Regions from separate parts of the Shewanella amazonensis SB2B genome, predicted to be linked through region 1. Evidence: riboswitches for the same ligand, from Rfam matches in the RefSeq annotation. Region 1 holds a riboswitch; the other holds the start of a gene.
The links. Region 1 has a riboswitch for lysine ahead of SAMA_RS06140 (Na+/H+ antiporter NhaC family protein). Riboswitches for the same ligand answer to the same signal wherever they lie in the genome.

Region 1 (11,095 bases):
CGAAGTCTTCATCATCGACCCCAATGGCATTCCCCGGGGCAAACTCCTGCACCGTCAGGAAGTGCTGTCTATGTATCGTCACGGCCGTCCTCTGCCCAGCACTATTTTGGGACTGACGGTTCAGGGGGACGATGTAGAAGATACCGGTCTGGTTTGGGAAGTCGGTGACGCCGACTGCCTGGCGTTTCCCATCGAAGGCGGTTTGCTGATGCAGCCATGGCGTGCTCAGCCCACCGCTCAGGTGCATCTCACCATGCACCCCGAGGCGGGTATGCCCGCTGCTGTGGCCGATCCCCGCCTGGTGCTTTCCAAAGTAATAGATTCCCTGCAAGCCGATGGTTTTTATCCGGTAATGGCAGCAGAGTTGGAGTTTTTCCTGCTGGATCAGCGTTTCGATGCCAATGGCAGACCCCAGCCAGCAATGCAAAGCGATGGCCACAGACCCCACCAAACTCAGGTGTATGGCATTTTGGAGTTGGAGCGACTGCAGCCCTTCCTGGACGATCTTTACCACGCCTGTGAGGTGCAGGGCATTCCTGCGCGCACCGCCATTTCCGAGTATGCGCCCGGCCAGGTAGAAATCACCCTCGAGCACAGATTCGACGCGCTTCAGGCCATGGATGAAGCGGTTCGCTACAAGCGACTGGTCAAGGGGGTGGCCGCAAAACATGGTATGCAGGCCTGCTTCATGGCTAAACCCTTTGGTGAGTTGGCAGGCAGCGGCATGCATATGCACGTCAGCCTGGCCGACGCCGATGGCAACAACCGGTTTGCCAGTGACAACCCCGAAGGTACACCAGAGTTGACCCAATCCATCGCCGGCATGATGGCGACCCTGGAAGATGCCCAGTTGCTGTTTTGCCCCAATGCCAACTCCTTCCGCCGCTTTCAAAGCGCAAGCTACGCCCCAATCGCCAAGACCTGGGGCGTGAACAACCGAACCGTTTCATTCAGGGTACCCGGTGGCCCGGCGCCCAGTCGCCATGTGGAACATCGCATCTGTGGCGCAGACGCCAATCCTTATCTGGCGGCAGCGGCGATATTGGCGGCATGCCATCATGGTATCCGCAATCAGTTGTCACCCGGTCAGGCGATTGTCGGCAACGGCTACGAAGGCAAACATCAAACCCTGCCCACCGACTGGCTGTCGGCACTGACCAACTTCGAGCGCTCCGAGTGGATGAAGTCAGTATTGGGTGAGGATTTCCACCGTATTTACGGCAGAATTAAGCGCGCCGAGTACCAGGAGTTTATGGCCGAGGTTGGCCAGCAGGACTGGCACTGGTACTTAACCCACGCCTGATAATGACTACCTAAAAAGCAAAAAGCGCCCGAGGGCGCTTTTTAGTTTCAGCACTGCTAAAGGCTCAGTCCCACACCAGCTCACTGAAGTGTTTGCGGCACATGGACTCGTAGCTCTCGTTGCCGCCAATGGCCACCTGAGCACCATCACGCACCGGATTCCCGGCACCATCACGGCGCACCACCATGTTGGCCTTGCGGCCACAAAAACAAATGGTTTTCAGCTCCACCAGCTTATCGGCCCAGGCCAGCAGATACTGGCTGCCGATAAATAGCTCGCCGCGAAAATCGCTGCGAAGGCCGTAACAAAGCACAGGGATATCGAGCTTATCCACCACATCGGTAAGCTGACGCACCTGGGTTTTGGACAAAAACTGGCTCTCATCCACCAACACGCAGTGCAGTTGCTGCTGACTGTGGTGAGTGGCAATCAAATCCATCAGGTTATCTTCACTGCCAAACACGGTGGCGTCGGCCTGAATGCCGATACGTGAAGCCACCTTACCCACGCCATATCTGTCGTCAATGGCGGCGGTCAGCACCAGGGTATTCATGCCCCGTTCGCGGTAGTTATAGGAAGACTGTAGCAGCGAGGTGGATTTGCCGGCATTCATTGCCGAGTAATAAAAATAGAGCTGAGCCAACGCGAAAACCCCCTGAAAAAAATGCCGGGCTATCTTAGCGCAGCCCCAGCCCCAGTGCCAGTTCCCACAACAATTCAGCCTTATTTAAGACCGCCTCGTTAGCCTAGCCAGTCATCAAAAAACCACAATCACAACAACAAGCAGGAAGAAACCATGCATAAAAGCCTTATCGCCCTTGCCGTAGGCGGCGCGCTCTTGTTGGGCGGCTGCGCCCTTGGCCCGTCCGAAAGTGGCGTAAACAATGGCGATGTAGCCACCGCTGTCGCCGTCATTGGTGCTGACAATCCCTTCTTCGCGCCAAGCGCACTGCAATATCAGGCGCCCAACTTTGCCGCCATCAAGGACAGCCATTTTGAACCAGCGCTGTTGCAGGGCATTGCCGAGCACAAGGCTGAGATCCTGGCCATTGCCAACAATCCTGAGCCAGCCACCTTTGAAAACACCCTGGTGGCCATGGAAAAAAGCGGCGCCCTGCTGACCCGCACCTCCAAGGTGTTCTATAACCTGGCGGGCACCGACTCCAACCCTACCCTGCAAGCACTCCAGGCCAAGATGGCACCTTTGATGTCGGCTCACTCTGACGACATCAACCTGAACCCGACTCTGTTTGCCCGCATCGAAAGCCTGTACAACCAGCGCAACGACCTTGGGCTCACCAAAGAAGAAGTGCGCCTGATTGAGGTGTACCATCAGCGCTTTGTGATGGCTGGCGCCAAGCTCACCGAAGCGCAGAAGACCCAAATTCGTGCCCTGAACGAAGAGCACTCCAAGCTGACCGATGAATTCCAGCAGCGCCTGCGTCGCCTGACCAAGGAAATCGCCGTGGTGGTAAACAGCAAAGACGAGCTGGCGGGTCTGTCTGACAGCGCTATTCGTATGGCGGCAGCCGATGCCAAGGCCGCAGGCCATGACGGCAAGTTCCTGCTGTCTATCACCAACACCACCCGTCAGCCAGTGCTGGCACAGCTTGAAAACCGTGAGCTGCGTAAGCGGGTATTCGAAGCCTCTGCCAACCGTGGCCTTGAAGGCGAAAACGAAACTGCCTCTCTGGTTGCCCGTCTGGCACAGCTTCGCGCCGAACGCGCTGCCCTGCTGGGCTTTGACAACTGGGCCAGCTATCGCCTGGCGCCACAAATGGCTGGCAGCCCTGAAGCCGTGTACGAGCTCTTTGGCACCATGGTGCCAAAAGTCGTGGCCAACACCCGCAAAGAGGCCGCCGACATTCAGGCGATGATTGATAAAACCGGTGGCAATTTCGAGCTCAAGCCTTGGGACTGGGCCTTCTACGCCGAAAAAGTGCGTCAGGAAAAGTACGCCCTGGATGAAGAGAGCCTCAAGCCTTACTTCGAATTCAACCGGGTGCTGGAAGATGGCGTGTTCTACACCATCAAGGAACTCTACGGCCTGACCATGAAGCCGCGCCCGGATCTGCCGGTATACCACCCCGATGTAAAAGCCTATGAAATGTTCGATGAAGACGGCACCAGCCTGGCCATCTTCTACGCCGACTACTTTGCCCGCGACGGCAAGCGTGGCGGCGCCTGGAAGAGCTCCTTCGTGGACCAGTCCGGTCTGCTGGGTAACAAGCCAGTGGTTGTGAACGTGATGAACATCAAGAAGGCACCGGACGGCGAGCCGACCTTTGTCAGCTACGATGAAGTGACCACCATGTTCCACGAAATGGGTCACGGCACCCACGGCATGCTGTCAAAGGTGAAATACCCAACGCTGGCAGGCACCAAGGTATCCCGCGACTTCGTTGAGTTCCCATCCACCTTCGAAGAAGACTGGGCAGCCCACCCCAAGGTGCTGGCCAACTACGCCCGTCACTATCAGAGTGGCGAGCCGCTGCCAAAGCCATTGCTGGACAAGTTGCTCAAGTCACGCAGCTTTAACCAGGGCTTCGACACCCTGGAATACATGTCAGCCGCACTGGTAGACCTGGAATGGCACTCACTGAAAGCCGGTGACAGCCTCAAAGACGTTGCCAGCTTCGAAGCCGCTGCGCTCAAGAAGCACGGTGTAGACATTGGAGCCGTGCCACCACGTTACCGCTCAACCTACTTCGCCCACGCCTTCCCGGGCGGCTACAGCGCCAGCTACTACGCCTACATGTGGTCTGAAATTTTGGCAGCCGACGCCTATGCCTATGTGCAAACCCAGGGCGGTCTGAACCGTGAGATTGGTATGAAGTACCGCAAGACCATTCGTGAAGTGGGCAACAGCGTACCGCCTATGGAAGCCTACATTAACTTCCGTGGTCAGGAGCCTACCACCGACGGTTTGCTGGAGCGCCGCGGCCTGAAATAATCGGCGCGACTTGCACCGGAGCAATACAAACCACAAAAAAAGCCGCTCAATTGAGCGGCTTTTTCCTGTCAGCTAAAGCGGTTCAGCCTTTTCCTGCCTTGATCCTGAGGCCAATCACCGACAGCACAAAGAGCACTGAGCTGGTACCAAATCCTGCCCATACTGACTCGGTAAAGCCCATCACGGTATAGCCAGCCAAACTGATCACCGCCACAATCAGCGCGTAAGGCAGCTGAGTCACCACATGGTCGATGTGATGGCAGCTGGCACCGGTGGACGACAGAATCGTGGTATCGGATATCGGCGAGCAGTGGTCGCCAAATACGGCACCGGCCAGCACAGCCGCCAGCATCGGCAGCATCATGGAGGTGTGACTGCCCATGGCCATGTCGGCGGCAATCGGCAGCATAATGCCGAAAGTGCCCCAACTAGTACCTGTGGCAAAGGCGGTGAGCCCGGCGAGCACAAACATCACCGCCGGCAGCAGCGCAAAGGGAATATTGCCGCTGGCGAGACTCGCCATAAACTTGCCGGTTTCCAGCTCGCCGATAATACCGGCAATGGTCCAGGCAAACAGCAGAATGTAAATGGCAGGCACCATGGAGCGGGCACCCTGAGTGAGTGCGGTGATTATCAGCTTGCTCTCAAGCTTTTGCACCATGGCCTGTACCAGAGTGACCCCCAGGCCAACCAACGCACCGAAGAACAGTGAGCCGCCCACATCAGTTTTCTCAAAAGCGCCAATCAGCGAAAACGGCAGTTTTTCATCGGCAAGGGCCGAAGCGCCGCTTTGGATCATAAAAAACAAGGTGGCAAATACCAGGGTGCTGATGGGCACAAAGAGACCCGCGATGTGGCCTGTATCGGCCTCCGGCAGTTCAGCACTGGCGCCCGGCGGTGTGCCCTTGGCTTCATCGTACAAATTGCCACGCATGGCGTTTTGCTCATGGGTCTTCATTGGACCCACATCCAACCCCATAAAGGCCACACACAGCAGCAATAACAGCGCGAAAATGGCGTAGAAGTTCATCGGGATCATCTGAATGAATACCGACAGATGACCCGCATCGCTCATCCCATGGCTGGCAAGAATGCCGCCAATCAGTGCGATGATGTAGGCTCCCCAGCTGGAAACCGGTGAAATGACGCACACAGGCGCGGCGGTGGAGTCCAGCAAATAAGCCAGCTTGGCACGGGAAATATAGTAACGGTCAGTCAGGGGGCGGGAAATGGACCCCACCACCAGACTATTGAAGTAGTCGTCGATAAAAACCACACAACCCAAAAACATGGTCAGCAGCTTGGCGTCACGCTTACAGCGGATACGTTGCCTTGCCCAATCGGCAAAGGCGCGGGCGGCACCGGAGACTGTAATGAGGGCTGTGATCATGCCCAAGAGCAACAAAAAGCCGAGAATATAGAGGTTCCAGCTGTTGAGCGCACCATCGCTCCACACCAGATTGGTAACCCGGTGAGCCAGAAACTCAGCGCTGGCGAGTGGGGCAAAATCGTTCAGCAGCAGGGTACCGGTCAAAATCCCCAAACCAAGGGACAAGAGTACCTTGCGGGTCAATACCGCCAGTACGATAGCCACAACCGGCGGCAGCAGGGAAAGCGCCGAGTCGGCATAACTTATCAATGTCATTGAAATATCTTCGCTTTAAACGAATGGAGGGCGACTGAACTGGTGGGAAACGGCAAAGATACCCAAAAACACCTGTCCTATCAGTAGCGCTCCATAGTAAATACAACATCTGTCATCCCGACAGAAAATACTATGGCAGTGCCGTTTCTTTCGAAAACGACCCCAGCGGAAGGCGGTGATACACACATCCACTTCGGCGCCAATACCCTTTCACAGCCCGTCAACGGCATCACCCTATTGACTGTTACTGATGCTTGGCGCACCTCTACTCAGGACGCCTGTGTGCAGGCGTGCGGCACATAAAAACACAAGCGGCCCGGGGGAAGCTACCCCCAGGCCGCATATCGTGACCAAGATCACAAATTAAAGCAAGTCTATCAGCTTGGGGACTGCCTCAAACAGGTCGGCTTCCAAGGCATAATCCGCCACCTGGAAGATAGGCGCTTCCGGGTCTTTGTTGATGGCCACAATCACCTTGGAGTCTTTCATACCCGCCAGATGCTGGATGGCGCCGGAGATACCCACGGCAATGTAAAGCTGAGGCGCCACAATCTTACCGGTTTGACCCACCTGCAAATCGTTGGGCACAAAGCCTGCGTCAACGGCGGCGCGGGAAGCGCCCACGGCGGCGCCGAGCTTGTCGGCCAGTTTTTCCAGCAGGGTAAAGTTTTCACCACTGCCCATACCACGGCCACCGGACACGATAATGCCAGCATTACCCAGCTCTGGGCGCTCAGAAACAGTCAGCTCCTGGGATACAAAGGCGCTCTTGGCGGTAAAGACCTTATCCAGTGCTTCAATGGCAGCGCTGCCACCATTCGCAGCGGCATCGAAGGCACTGGGACGAACCGTCATGACCTTCTTGTCATCCAGGCTCTCCACAGTTGCCATGGCGTTGCCGGCATAGATAGGGCGCACAAAAGTATTGGCATCAACTACCTTAACCACTTCGGAAAGTTGAGCTACATCGAGCAGTGCGGCAACCCGTGGCAGCGCATCTTTACCCATGGAGCTGGCGGCAGCCAGAATGTGACTGTAATTGCCAGCCAAATCCAGCATCAGCGCGGCCAGGTTTTCACCCAGATGCGCAGCATAGGCAGCATTGTCGGCAACCAACACCTTGGCAACGCCGTCGATGGCGGCAGCGGCGTCAGCAACAGCACCACAGTTATGGCCAGCAACCAGCAGGTGAACCTCACCACCGATGGCCTTGGCGGCACTCACAACCTTGGCGGTATCCAGTTTCAGGCTGGCGTTATCATGTTCTGCAAGGACGAGAATGCTCATATCAGATCACCTTTGCTTCGTTTTTCAGTTTTTCCACCAGCTCTTCAACGGAAGACACCTTGATACCAGCCTGACGGGTTGCAGGCGCAGCCACACTGAGCAGCTTATGATGCTGCTTCAGGGTGACACCCAGATCGGCAGGGCTCAGGGTATCGAGCGGTTTGCGCTTGGCTTTCATGATATCGGGCAACTTGGCGTAGCGAGGCTCATTGAGACGCAGGTCAGAAGTCACAATGGCTGGCATGGGCAGCTTAAGGGTTTGCAGACCACCATCCACTTCGCGGGTCACCAGCAGCTCACCGCCTTCTACCACCACTTTGGAAGCAAATGTTGCCTGAGGGGCATCCATCAGCGCCGCCAGCATTTGACCGGTTTGATTGTTATCACCGTCGATGGACTGTTTACCCAGCAACACCAGTTGGGCCTGCTCTTTGTCCTGTACGGCTTTTAAAATCTTGGCAATGGAAATGGCAGGCAGGTTGTCGTCGGCTTCGACGTGAATGCCACGGTCAGCGCCAAGGGCCATGGCAGTACGCATTTGCTCCTGTACTGCCTTGCTTCCCACGCTCACCACCACGATTTCGCTGGCATGACCCGCTTCTTTAAGGCGAACTGCTTCTTCAACGGCAATTTCACAAAAGGGGTTAATCGCCATCTTGAGGTTAGCCGTGTCCACGTCTGTGTTATCGGCCTTCACCCTCACTTTCACGTTGGCATCCACCACGCGCTTTACAGGCACCAGTATCTTCATAGGGTTTCCTTCCTGCACCTTTTTTGTTGGGGACGTGATACTCGCACGGTATGGGTGAGTATCACACAATAGCGCAACTTTAAGTGCTGTTAACGTAAACGTCAACCTGTCTCAAACGAGCGTTTGCGAGTTTGATTGGTTTATCACTGGCCAGATTTATGAACACACTCGAGATTCGCCAGCCCTCCAGATGTTGGCGTTTCAGGGAAAGGCTTGATGGCAGAACGACAGGACTCCTTAGGAAGGTGCGAACACGTCCTCGCACCGCTCTGGCTATGATAGCGACGACAGCTCAAGGCATTTATCTGAAGGCATGCCGAGGCATGGTGAAGTTGAATAAGGCCGACATGGTGTTGCTATCAAAGCCCCGTAGGGAGCAGCTTACAACGGCATCTGCCAGGTTACCTGCTTTTGAAATCAAAGCGGTGCGAAGGACTAAGGCCATTCGGGGCGAACAGTCACTTGCAACTATCCACTTTAAGCTCACGCAGAGCAAGCCCGGGACTTATTCACAACTTCCCTTATAGGAAAGGCCGGAGTGTATTGTGCGAGCCTCACTGCATATCCCCCAACGAGCAGCCGCTTAGATGGTTCAGCCTCTTAATACTGACCACGCACGCAACAAGCGAAACAATAAGATTACGCTGGGGGAATTGAATTTTAGGGTTGAAACAGCGGGCGATGAATATAAAACAGAAATATGCTCAGGCTAGGCGACAATTTCCCGCGGCAGGTTTCAATACGACTTTAGGGATAGCGTACCCTATTCCATGCGATAAACGCGTCGTCATCATTATTGAAGGTATTGCCCGGACTAAGGCGCCTGATACATTTCCAGTGGATAGTTTTCAGTCTCTGTTCATGCTGTAGAATGACCAAGAACGCATTTTCCAGAATAAAACTAATCCTTTTGACAAGAATCACTTAATAATTTCGGTTTTTTAATTGCAGATTGAATTATTTATTTCTATTATTTCATTCGATGTGAAAATTAACTTGTTATTTAAATTGGGAAGCGAGTTTACCATGAGCGAATTCCTCGAAATTTTGACCCACGGTCGTCGTCTGAAAGCAGCTGTTAAAGATTTGTCTTTGGATGAGCTGCGTGATCTTGGCGCCAAACTCGAAAAAATCATTGTTGAGCGCGAAGCCGAAGCCGAAGAAGAATTGAAAGCCAACGCCGAGCGTATTGCTAAAATTGAAGAAATCCGCAAGCAAATGGCCGAAATCGGTCTGTCTGTTGAAGATTTGGGCGTGACTGCAGCAAAACCAGCCGCGAAGAAGCGCGCTCCCCGTCCACCAAAATATAAGATTGTGGTTGACGGTGAAGAAATCACCTGGACCGGTCAGGGCCGCATGCCAACGGTATTCAAGAACGCCGTTGAAGGTGGCGCGTCCATGGATGACTTCCTCATCTAAACTGTCATCCAAATTAAAGGCCGATCTCCATCGGCCTTTTTTATTTCCTTTCGAAAACCTTTTTACATTTCTGTGCTGCCATTCTGCCCCGAATTCCGCTAACCTCTCAGTTACTTTTGCCTAAAATAACTGCGACGCTTTCATAATGATAAATAACAATAATTTGGCAGTGCTGCTGATAGGTTTGACACTTGTCGCCACCCACAGCAACGCAAAAACACTACTCACCTCGGACCCTACTCCCCTGATTGCACTGCAAGGCGCCAAATTACATCTGGCTCCGGGGCAAACCCTGGAAAAAGGCACACTGCTCATTGAAGGCAACCGTATAAAAGCAGTACTGACAGGAAACGACATTCCTGCTGGTGCTCGGGTAGTTGAAATGGCGGGCCTGGATATCTATCCCGGGTTTATCGACCCCTTTACCCAATATGGCATTAGTTTTGAGTATCCCACCGAAACCAAAAGTTCGCCGGTATACGAAATAAAACGTATCGGGGGTAATGCTGCCAACGGTGCCGTGCACGCTGAGAAACAATGGTCTCAGTATTTCGCTCCCGATAAAGAAGCCGCACTAAGCTGGATAAATAACGGCTTTACCAGTGTGCAATCGGCAAAGTTGGACGGCATTTTTCGCGGTCAGGGTGTGCACGTATCGCTGGCCGATAAAATTGCCAACGAAGTGGTGTATCGGGCCCAAGCCAATCATTATCTCTCTTTCGACAAAGGCAGCTCTGCGCAGGATTACCCAAGTTCCCTGATGGGTGCCATGGCCCTTATCCGCCAGACCTTTATGGATGCGGCCTGGTATAACGAAAATCGCAGTAAACTCTCAGCCGCCGTCGCCCCAGGCCAGCTGGAATTCAACGCAGCCCTGCAGGGGCTGGGCAATACTCAAGCGCAATATTTTATTTTTGATACGCCCGATCTGAATAATCAGCAGCGCGCATCGGCGCTAATGCGTGAATTCAAATTAAAAGGCGCGTTATTGGGGAACGGCCGGGAATATGCCCGGATTGATGAAATAAAAGCAAAGGGTTACCCACTGATATTGCCACTGAGTTTTCCGGCAGCACCCGATGTCAGCCAGCCAGGTACAGAATATCAATTGAATCTGGCAGATTTACGCCACTGGGAAAGAGCCGCTGGTAACGGCCAGGCTCTGGAGCAAGCCGGTATAGGCTTTGCGCTGACGCTTCATGGTATAGAAGACAAAAAAGATTTCTGGCCAAGGTTACAAAAAGCAATAAAAGCGGGTCTGAGCGAACAAACCGCACTGGCGGCACTCACCACCCAGGCAGCCAGTATTGCCGGCATATCCGATACTGCGGGCAAGCTGAATCCGGGCTTTGTTGCAGATCTCGCCATTTATCAGGGCAATCCCTTCAGTGATGGAAAGTTGGTGAGCGTGTTTTTGCAGGGGCAGGAAAAAGTCATTATCCCGCGGGATCAACTCGCAGTGACGGGCAGCTACACAGTCACCATTAACAACCAACCCGTGCCATTCGAGGTATCTTATGATCAGGGGCTGACATTCAAGGTTGCGGACAAATCGGCGCCCCTCACTGGGACAGGTATGCCACTCACTACCCGCGTCGAACTGCCCGGGCTCGATGGCAAGCCCAGACTTACTCTCGATTTGCACACGCTTAAAGCCGTTGCTTACGCCGACGACGGCACCCAAACGCCTTTGACGCTGGCAAAAGTAGATACCAAAAATGCTTCCAACTCTCTGGC
Region 2 (11,095 bases), 670 kb from region 1:
TCATACCATGGATCAAAGATTCAGTGTTACCTGGCGGTCTGGTGGTCTATGAAACCTTCACCGAAGCCCAAGCCAGTATCGGCAGACCCAAAAATCCAGCGTTCCTGCTGGGCAAAAACGAACTCAGAGAACGCTTTACTGACTGGGAACAAGTGTATTATCGTGAGGAAACACCCGCGACTCCCGCTGGCAGCGGCGCCTATAAAGCCACGATAATCTGCCGTAAACCTCTGGATTAACTATGTTTCCTTACCCAGACCAATACCGTAATGCCATCCCGCCGCTGATGACAGGCTTCATTGTGCTTTGGGCACTTGTGGGACGAGCCATCGCAGGCCTGGGCAGCCCGGTCTTTTATTATCCCTTACTGGCCATGTACCCACTCATTCTGGCTGCCCACGTCTGGCTTATTTGGCATGCACGGGGAATGCGGCGTCTCGATCAGGGGTTTTATGCGCTGGTGCACTGCACCCTGGCCTTTGTGGTGTGGACCTTTGCCATCATGCACTTAAAAGATGCCGGTCTGTAGCAGAAATAAAAGCGGCACCAAGAAGATTCAAGGTGCCGGCTTTGGCGGAAAGGGAGATTTAGTCGTCCTTTTGGTCGAGCAAACATGATTCCTCGGACGCAAGAACCACATTGATGAACACGTAATAGATTATAAATAATCCACTCAGTGCCCCTACGATATATAGACTGATAGACCACATAAACTACCTTCTTTTATTTCGCAGGTATTTAATTAACGACATGCTTCGCTAATTAAAATTTGAAATATATGACTACGAGAATCAAGCAACTGATTAACGCTCTTGCGTCAACTCACCGTTATCATCTACACGATAAATAATGCAATCTGGAAATGGCTCACAAATAGCAAGTTTTGGTGCTTCTTCCTGCTGTTTATTCTCCACATGCGACATATAAAATGGCACAGCAAATACAGTTGAAAGTGCTGCTGCAGATACCATAGTGATATACTTTTTCATAACTAAACTCTCCACGCCAAAAAAGGGCTTAATGAACCAAGGTAGATAAATGGCTGCAAAATACCGTGCGTCAGTCACCAATCGATATACGAGTGATAAATGCTCACACATTCAGCAGGTAACACATTAATTATCAACCGACCCGGCCACGGGGATGCGCCATTGCTTTTGCGACCAGCGGATTAGCAAATCAAAGCGACTCAGGGTAAGGCGTCTTTGTTGTGCGCAACCGGGCCAGTTGACGAGTTAAACATTAGGCCCGGGCGTTCTGATTTGGCGACAAGGAAAAGGTTATGAAAAAGTGACGAACACACAAGAAACTGATTTAATTCACCAAAAATATATCTGTATTGGCATTGGCCAACACAGACAAGAGCACTTGGTTGTTGTTGGTCATTGAGAGTGTGTTCATAGATACATTGGTAATTTGTATTGGATGCGCAAACTCTTTGTCATTATTGACGTCCAGCTCCATGAGTTTGGTTGTTCCCTCATCACCTTTCAGGTACCAGATTTTGCCTTGGGCCACATGCCAACCACCGGAAAAGAGGGGCGTGACTTTATCGGTGACTTGTGTTTCCACCCCCTGGGTTAAACTCCATATTCCCGAACTGTTCATTTTAGAATAAAAAAACTCGCCAGAGGCTCTATCAAATTTTCCGGAAAAACCATTTTCGGCCAACAGATTGAGCGTTTTTCCAGTTCGCATATCCACCAGTTGAAGTTGACGCTTACCAGCTTCAGAGGAAAACAGCACCAATTCATCATCATTCATCCCAAATGAAATATTTCTCACCGAAGTTCTGCCCGGAATAAAATGAATTGCCGACTTGGCAATATCCAAGGTGAAGGCTGCGCCATTAATAGTGCCAGCAAGCAATTTGCCATTCGGGGAAAATATCAGCTCGTCTATAAATGAAAACCGGTCAAAATGGGTGAGTTTGATTTCTTCACCTTTCAGTTGCCTCAGCCATATTTGTGGCAACCCGGTTCGATTGGAGACGAAAGCCGTCAAGGTGCCATCTGGACTGATAGCACCACGATAATCGCGGCGACTGGATGATACCCATGGCTCGGGTTTGGTATTACCCGGCGCTGACCAATGCCACAGTTCTTCTTCCATTAGCTCGCCGACGACAGCTACCGTTTGCCCCTTGCTGTTTGAGCGAGGTGAGTTGATTTCCTGCAGTATCTTGGTCAGTCGAACGCGATCTTTGGTGTCTAAATCGAAACGGTGCAGTTGGCCTTCTTCCGCCCTATAGATCAACCCCTTACCATCGGCAGACCAGGCTATGCTCTTTAATGGGTAACCCACCTTAAGCACCTGTCGCCATTCCCCGGTACTGAAGTTAAATACCATCAACTGAGTATCAAACCAGCTTAAGTTTCTCAGCACCGCCATTTGCGACTTATCCGGCGATAGGCTGAGGCCATAATCACCCCGACCTATACTGTGCGGGCGGCTGAGCTGTTCTTTCTTTAAGGTATTCAGATTGACCTGATAAATCTTTTTAAAATCTTCAACGCCGTCCGAGTCCACGAAATAGAGCTCCTGCCCCCTTATGGCCAGAGCGCTCGATTGAGTGGCTTTGTCACATTGGGAGACTACTTTTGCGTTGCGGGTGAGCAAATCCAACAGAATGAGTTCGCAGCGTCCTTTACCATCAAAGTTCAAGTACGCCAAATGGCCGCCATCATCGCTCCAGGCCGGATAGCGCTGGTTGTAGGCTGTTGGCGAGTTGTCAGCCAGAGAGACTTGCCCCGTAGTCAGGTCCTGTAACAGAACACGCCACTCTTTCGCTTTAAGGTCCCGAAAGGCAAATGCCAGCTTTTTGCCATCCGGTGATAACACCGGATCGACCTCCTGCCCCTCCAGAGAGGTTAACGGCAACAATGAAGCTATGTTGTCTTGCACGGGTTCGGCTTTTGACTTGTCACTCTGGGTCAAAGTATCCCAGACGATGAATGCCAACAGAGACAGGAGTACACCCACCAATGCGTAAGTCGCCAGGATGAGACGGCCAGGCTTTAGCTGGGCAGGCTTTGGCTGGGCAGGCACGGGCTTAATGTCTGGTGACATTGTTGAGGAACTGCGCTGCTGGTTGTCTTCAATGTCTATCGGCGCCACGGGAGCCGCTGCATTTGGGACCTCTGAAGAGTGTGTCAAATCGGAAGGTGTTATTACCTGACCTTCAAGTGGTTCCACCTCTGCTATCAGCAAATAACCGACCTTGGGGACGGTTTGAATAACCTGCTGACTGCGGGCGTCGTCGCCCAAGGCGCTTCTGAGCTGAGCAATAATCCGGTTGATGGCATTGTCGGATACCTGACCACCGCGCCACACTTCCCTGATAAGCTCGTCGCGACTGACGGGACGACCGGCACGCTCCAGCAGACACACCAATACCTGCATCACCCGCAGTTCGAGTTTGGTGTCAGAGCCGTTTTTGGCAATCACACACCGCTCTGGGATAACCATGTAGGGGCCGAGGCGGTATTTTTTATTATTAAACATGCTGTTCGCTTTGTGACCCAGTCTTTATTTTTGTGTTATTTAATCAATATCGGCGAAGGAGTGGAAGCAAAGAACCAAGAAAGCCTGCTTTAGGCTTGCCGACGTTTGCCCCCTTGGGTATCTTAAGCGCCCTAACGCCGTACCGAGAACCATGATGGACGACTTCAGCTACAATCCCCCCACAGACCCCTGGCTGGACATATTGCATCAGGACAAGGACATCATAGTGATCAATAAACCCAGCGGTTTATTGTCGGTACCAGGCCGGGATCCCATCCACCATGACAGCGCCTGGAGCCGTATCAAAGCCGAACATCCCAATAGTCAGGTGGTCCACAGACTGGATATGGCGACCTCCGGGGTAATGGTCTACGCGCTGCGAAAGAGTGCCGAGGTCGAACTGAAACGCCAATTTCGCGACCGCGAAACCCACAAAACCTACTTTGCCCGGGTGGCTGGTCATGTCAAAGCTAATTGCAGCGTGGATTTACCACTGATTTGCGACTGGCCAAACAGGCCAAGGCAAAAAGTAGACCATGAGATTGGCAAACCCTCCCTGACCCATGTCGACGTAATCAGTTACGGCAAACGTTCCACCCTGGTTAAACTGACACCTATCACCGGCCGCAGCCATCAACTAAGAGTGCATATGATGGCCCTGGGGCATCCTATTCTCGGTGATGGCTTTTACGCCGACCCACTGGCCAAGAGTCTTGCCGATCGCTTGCTGCTTCATGCTGCGAGTCTCAGCTTTACCCATCCTTACAGTGGTGAGGCCATGACCTTCAGTACAGAAGTCCCCTTCGCAGAGGCGACGGCTAATCAGTAAAGTCACCTTTTCACTGGAAAAATAATACTGAAGCCCGTAAATTATTGTTCAATCATTCGGTAGTTAGAGCAGTTAGCAGTGGATACATCATTTCAGCGCGATCAGTTGGACAACCAGATCCTCGAGGCCCTGATGGCCGATGCCCGCACCCCCTTTGCTGAATTGGCAAAACGTTTTGGGGTCAGCGCCGGCACCATTCACGTTCGGGTCGAAAAGATGAAGCAGGCAGGCATCATCACCGGCGCCCAAATCACTGTTAACCCTAAAGCGCTGGGTTACGATGTTTGTTGCTTTATCGGCATTAACCTTAAAAGCGCCGGTGACTACCCGGCCGCCATCTCAAAACTCAATGCTCTGGAAGAAGTGGTGGAAGCCTACTACACCACCGGCAATTACAGCATCTTCGTGAAAGTCATGTGCCAGTCCATCGACAGTCTGCAGCATGTGCTGATTAATCGCATCCAGTCCATCGCCGAAATTCAGTCAACCGAGACCCTGATCAGCCTGCAAAACCCCATAGTAAGGGCGGTAAAACCCTGATTGGGATAACGAGATAAAAAAACACCGGACTTGAGTCCGGTGTTTTTTATTGGCTGAGTCAGAGCTCGAAGACCTTGGTCATAACCTTATAAAGCTCGGTGCCCTGATGTACTGAAGCCGAGGCAAAATGCAGTATGGGCACGCCATCTTCAGGCAGACGCAATACGGTCAGCTCTTCACCTGTGCCGTAGAGATCCAGTCTTAACAGATTCACCAGGGGATCGGTTGCCTTCATCGGCACACCCACCTTCCCAAGGTATTCCACCATCCCCGCTTTTGGGGCATGAAACTTGCGATAGTTTTTCAGGAAACAGCCGTATCGTTTCATGGGTTTGGGCAACACGGTTTCGGCAATCACACCACGATGACTCAAATAGGCCAGGATACCTTCTGCATCTTCCAGCGCATCATCCAAATCAATGCGCTCCTGACTGCCAAGCTCCAGCGTTAGTGCCGAGACTCTCACCCCAAGTTCGCGACCATGGCTGGATGCCACCTCGGCCAATGTCCACCAGGGCACAAAGGCCGCTTCGTCCATGGCGCCGCCAAAGCTGTTGGGAATGAGCAAGGTATAAGGTATTGAGAAATACTGGGCAGCGCTGCGCTCGTATTCGGGGCAATACAGATGCTTGCATGACTTGGGGCCGGTATGCAGATCGAGCACTATGTCGGCCCTGTGTGCCATGGACTGCAAGGTTACTGCCAGCCTGTGCCCTGTGGTCACACCCCAGGGGTTATTCAGTCTGCGGGCACATTCTTCCACAAGGGTGGCGCGAAATGCGGTGATGAGCGTATCGTCATCCAGATGGGAATGCTCCTGATACCAGACTTCAATATTGAACCCATGGTCCAGATACTCGCGATTCCAATTGACCCCGGTAATGGGGTCGAAACGCCCAAGGGTAAACTCACCGCTCTTTTGGTTAATACCCAAGGGGTTTGCCAGTGGCACCAGACTGATATCCCCCAGAAGCTCGTAGTGCTCGAGGAGTTTCATCAGCTGGTAGATAACCGCATTGCCCTGCACCTCAGCGCCATGGACGTTGGCCTGAATATAGACACTGGGGCCAGCTCCCTTGCCTTTAAAGCGATACACAGGCAAAGACAGCGGCTGTCCTGCAGCCAGCTCGCCGACCCGAACTTCGTGTTTATCGACCCGCATTATGCCTGACCTTCAAACAGGTTCTCGTGCAGTGCCTTCACGACTTGCGCCGCTTCACTCTCAGCTACCAGCACGCACAGGTTATGGGGGCTCGCGCCCTGACAAATCATACGCACATTGTGGTTTTCGAGCACGGTAAACACCTGGCGGCAAATCCCCGGGGTGCTGGCGATACGGTTACCAATTATGGCCACCAGTGCCAGATTGTCCTCTACCCTAACCCGGCAATGCTGGGACAGCTCCTGCAGCAAGGCTTCACTGAGCAAACCGCTGCCGGTGGAATCGGAGCCGGTTTTATCCAACGTCAGTGACACGTTCACTTCTGAAGTGGTAATAAGGTCCACCGAGATTTTATGACGCGCCAGAGTGGCAAAGGTTTCTGCCAAAAAGCCACGGGCATGGAGCATCTGCAGGCTGTGCAGGTTCAGCAGCGTCTGATCGCGGCGCACGGCCACGGCGCGGTAAATAGGGGGATTGTCCACCTGATGGCGGATCCAGGTGCCACCCTTTTCTGGTTCGCGGCTTGAGCCGACAAACACCTGAATTTGCTGGCGAACCGCAGGCAAAATTGTGGCTGGGTGCAATACCTTTGCACCGAAAGTCGCCATTTCGGCCGCTTCGTTAAAACTGATTTCGGCAATGGGTCTGGCGTTGGGCGCCAGACGTGGATCAGTGGTGTAAATACCGGCCACATCGGTCCAAATCTCTACCGCATCGGCACGCAGGGCTTCTGCCAACAAGGCGGCAGAATAATCGCTGCCACCGCGACCCAGGGTGGTGGTGCGACCTTCTGCATCGGCACCGATAAAGCCCTGGGTCACCACTATGTCCCGTTCGAGCAACGGCTGCAGGAAATCCCGGGCCAGCGCCGCGATATCTTCAATCTGCGGCTCGGCGCGGCCGAAGTGGCTGTCGGTTCGCATGACCTGACGCACATCGAAGCTGCTGCTCTTTGCCCCTTGCTGCCTCAGTACAGCCGAAAACAACAGCGCGGAACATTGCTCTCCCATGGACAAGAGCTCGTCCATGATGGCCTTGCTGCGATTGAGGATGAGCGACTCACTGAGCACAGAAATCCGCGATAACAGAGCATCCAGCGCGGCCGCCACATCCTGTGGGCGCTCCAGCTTATCGAGGATGGCATATTGAATTTGTGCAATCTGCTTGAGCAGTTGCAGGCGACGCTCATCGGTCACTGTGGCCTGGGTCAGCTCTACCAGCAAGTTGGTCACACCACTGGATGCACTGACCACCACCAAACGGGTAGCAGAATTGGCCAGCACTATGGCGGCGCAGCGTGACATGGCATTGAAATCGGCGACCGAGGTGCCACCGAATTTGGCTACAACAAGAGACATCAGCACACCTCCATCGACGGCGAGTGGAAGACAGCGACATTCAAGCTAAAACGGGTTTTCATGAGTAATCTCCGAACTGACTTCGTTCGAAGAGCCTGGTGCAAAGATACGGCACCCCAAAAGGAGGGAAAAGCGATCGTCACCAGAAGCTCTCCACCAAATAACAGGTGACAATCGTCAGGATTCAGCCTGAACGACCGACAAAACGCACTCAAGCACGTGGTTTTGCCTCGGCGCCAATCTCCCTCACAGGTCGTCTTTGGAGTGATTGCTCCTCAAGCCTGCTACCTAGTTGGCGCTCCTCTTCTGTGCCTTCCACGGGGAAGGGACGAAAAAAGTAGCAATAAAGCGGTATTCAAGTCAATGCGAAATTATGCAAGTTGAAAAAATGCTGTGTTCACAGAAACTGGGATCCCAATGATGGCATACCCTCAGCCCTGTCGGTTGGCACCAACTCCGGCAATTCATGGACCAGCCGAACCCGGGAGCGGAAGGATCCCAACGTCTTGGGTTCGCTGTCCATCCGGCAGGGAAGCAACATCAGCTCGTCCCGCATCACATAATAGAGCGCATTTTGCCGGTATTTATGAGCCAAACGAACGCTGTCGTCAGGTTCCATAAACACGGCCCAACTTTTTTCCATGTGGGAAAGCTGCTCATTGGTGCCTATCAAGGCACGATAAGGCACGCCCAAGGCTTCTATGTCCCTTAACAGTTGCCGGTCAAGCAAACGGTTTTGGCAGGCATCCAGAAGCTCACCCATAGGGTTATAGGCAGTGATAATGGCAAAGTGTGCGTGGGGAGAAAGGTGTTGAGTCAACAAGAAACTTGCCGACTGATAGATGTTCCAAAGCTGCTGTGAATGATTTTCCATGTCAGTGATAATCATGCAAAAGAACCTGAGCTAGTTTAGCAGACTCTGTTACGCTGCCTAGCCTTGTGAGCTGGATCTCATTCCGATAATCACCAGTTCATATATTTTTCAATAACATAAGCAATATTAATGATAATTAATCGGCGACTACAAAGGATTTGTTAACATTTCAATTGTTAACAAATGCCTAAAACGAGTACAATTGACAGCGTTAGCCATCCAAATCATTCAGCCGTTCATTTGATACAGGCTGTTACAAATTTTCCGCTGATGTCAGTAACTTGGCTAAACAACTGTACAAAATGTGATCCATATTCAATTTAACATTTATACTTTGAAAAAAAATAACGACTTGGGAACTTCAGCAAGTAGTTTTTTATCGAAGTGAGTACAGTTCACGCTTCCCCTTTGAGGGATGATTATTGAACTAGTCGTAGAGTGTGCCCCAAGGCGTTGTCTCTTTACCTCCTCAGGTTATTTGGGTCTTGCCGGAATAAAAAGCAGGGCCTGGCTGACAGTTGGCCGACACACCCGATTAGCACAGATTTGTTTTAAATTTAGGTACTTGATTATGCAAAATCCGCACATTCTGATCGTAGAAGACGAAGCCGTTACCCGTAATACATTAAGAAGTATTTTTGAGGCCGAGGGATATGTGGTGACTGAGGCCAACGATGGCGCAGAAATGCATAAAGCCTTGCAGGAAAATAAAATAAACCTGGTGGTGATGGATATCAACCTGCCGGGTAAAAACGGTCTGTTGTTGGCACGCGAACTGCGTGAAATCAACAACATTGGCCTGATTTTCCTGACTGGCCGTGACAACGAAGTGGACAAGATCCTGGGTCTTGAAATTGGCGCGGACGATTATATTACCAAGCCGTTCAACCCACGTGAGCTGACCATTCGTGCCCGTAATCTTCTGACTCGCGTCAATAGCGCTGGCGCCGAAGTCGAAGAGAGAGCCGCGGTCGAGGTTTATCGTTTCAATGACTGGAGCCTGGAAATCAACAGCCGTTCTCTGGTCAGCCCAACCGGTGAGTCTTACAAACTGCCACGCAGCGAATTCCGTGCCATGCTGCACTTCGTTGAAAACCCAGGCAAGATCCTGAGCCGCGCCGATCTTCTGATGAAGATGACAGGCCGTGAACTCAAGCCACACGACCGTACCGTAGACGTGACTATCCGTCGTATCCGCAAGCACTTCGAAAGCCAGCCAGATACACCGGAAATCATCGCCACCATCCACGGTGAAGGCTATCGCTTCTGTGGTAACCTGGACGAATAAGGGTTAACCCCTCTTTAATAAGCCAATCTTCGGATTGGCTTTTTTATTGGCTGCATTTTATTGATAAGCCAATAGCGTAATCTTTGAAATCCATAAGTACTTAAGAAAAAAGCCTGTCATCGACAGGCCTTTTTATATCCCAGTCAAACCGGGTTTAATGCTTGATCTCAGTATCGAGGAAATCGGCTAGAGTGCGGTACAAATGAGTACGCACCTTCTCGCCACGCATCGAATGCTTGGAGCCTGGGTAATCCACCATACGGAACAGCTTGCCTTCATCCTGCAGCGCCTTGTAAACCCGGGTCGAGTTTTCAAACAACACGTTATCATCGGCCATACCGTGATACATCAACAGCCCACCCTGATAGCCGCCCACGTGGGGGAACACGCTCGCCTTGTTATAACCTTCGCCGTTGCGTTCCGGATGACCCATATAGCGCTCGGTGTAATGGGTATCGTACAGCCGCCAATCTGTCACAGGCGCGCCGGAAATGGCCGCTTTAAAGTGGTTTGGCGCCTTGAAGAGACTCATCAGTGCCATGTAGCCGCCATAGCTGTGGCCGTAAATCGCCACTTTATCTCCTGCAACAAAAGGCAGCGTACGAAGATAATCCACCCCTGCCATCTGGTCACGCACCTCGGCATCACCCAGGTTTTGATAAATCACGTACTCAAATTGGGTACCGCGGTGGGCTGAACCACGGTTATCCAACTGGAATACCAGATAATCGTTTTGCAGCAGATACTGGGTAAAATAATCCTGTTCGCTCCAGCTGTTGGTTACCAGCTGCGCATGGGGACCACCATACACCCGCACCACCACGGGATACTTCTTGCTGGCGTCGAAATTGATGGGCTTGAACAAACGGTAGTGCAGCGTCTGACCGTCATCGGCCTTCAGAGTGCCAAACTCCGGCAGTTGCCACAGACCAGCAAAGGGATGCAGTGGGTGGCCAGCTTTGACGGCGTTTTCTTCCACCCAGGCCAGATGCTTACCGGCAGCATCGTGCAAGCTCACCTGAGGAGGCTGTGACAGGCTGTTGAAGTAATCCAGATACACAGGGTTGTTTTCAGCAAACACTGTGCCGTGCATACCGGCCGCGGTTGAGAGCCGTTCAATCTCGCCCCCCTTAAGGCTCACCCGGTACAGATGACGCTCGGTTACCTTGTCCTTGCGGCCGCTGAAATACACAAGGCCCGCCTTTTCATCCACATAGGCGATTTCATCCACGGTCCAGTCGCCTTTGGTCAACTGACGCTTCACCTTGCCTTTGGCCTCGAACAGGTAAATATGGCTGTAACCATCGCGCTCTGAGGTCCACAGGAAATCGCCGCTGTCCTTGAAAAAATGAAGGTCGTTATTCAGATTCACCCAGGCCTTGCTGGTTTCTTTTACCAGCAGTTGACTCTTGCCAGGCTTGTCCACAGAAACCTTACGCAGCTCAAGGGTCTGCTGGTCACGGCTTTGCCATTGGAAGCTGAGTTCTTTGCTGTTTGGCAACCATTTTACCCGCGGCAGGTAGATATCTTTCTCTTTGCC

Region 2: linked by a shared signal. The riboswitch ahead of lysC (lysine-sensitive aspartokinase 3) and the one ahead of SAMA_RS06140 (Na+/H+ antiporter NhaC family protein) in region 1 are both predicted to bind lysine.

Annotation. Positions count from the first base shown of each region.
Region 1 is NC_008700.1:1,423,850-1,434,944, reverse strand. It holds gene SAMA_RS06155 (glutamine synthetase family protein) at 1-1,303, shown strand, start outside; gene SAMA_RS06150 (thymidine kinase) at 1,368-1,946, opposite strand; gene SAMA_RS06145 (M3 family metallopeptidase) at 2,100-4,256, shown strand; gene SAMA_RS06140 (Na+/H+ antiporter NhaC family protein) at 4,339-5,901, opposite strand; lysine riboswitch at 5,978-6,177, opposite strand; gene SAMA_RS06135 (electron transfer flavoprotein subunit alpha/FixB family protein) at 6,265-7,188, opposite strand; gene SAMA_RS06130 (electron transfer flavoprotein subunit beta/FixA family protein) at 7,190-7,939, opposite strand; gene SAMA_RS06115 (H-NS histone family protein) at 8,966-9,358, shown strand; gene SAMA_RS06110 (amidohydrolase family protein) at 9,501-11,095, shown strand, end outside.
Region 2 is NC_008700.1:751,280-762,374, reverse strand. It holds gene SAMA_RS03240 (methyltransferase domain-containing protein) at 1-239, shown strand, start outside; gene SAMA_RS03235 (hypothetical protein) at 242-529, shown strand; gene SAMA_RS03230 (hypothetical protein) at 804-989, opposite strand; gene SAMA_RS03225 (hypothetical protein) at 1,315-3,210, opposite strand; partial or broken gene SAMA_RS19905 (winged helix-turn-helix domain-containing protein) at 3,265-3,402, opposite strand; gene rluA (bifunctional tRNA pseudouridine(32) synthase/23S rRNA pseudouridine(746) synthase RluA) at 3,659-4,333, shown strand; gene asnC (transcriptional regulator AsnC) at 4,412-4,873, shown strand; gene SAMA_RS03210 (succinylglutamate desuccinylase/aspartoacylase family protein) at 4,932-6,035, opposite strand; gene lysC (lysine-sensitive aspartokinase 3) at 6,035-7,393, opposite strand; lysine riboswitch at 7,532-7,707, opposite strand; gene SAMA_RS03200 (DUF3293 domain-containing protein) at 7,791-8,282, opposite strand; gene arcA (two-component system response regulator ArcA) at 8,839-9,555, shown strand; gene SAMA_RS03190 (S9 family peptidase) at 9,710-11,095, opposite strand, start outside.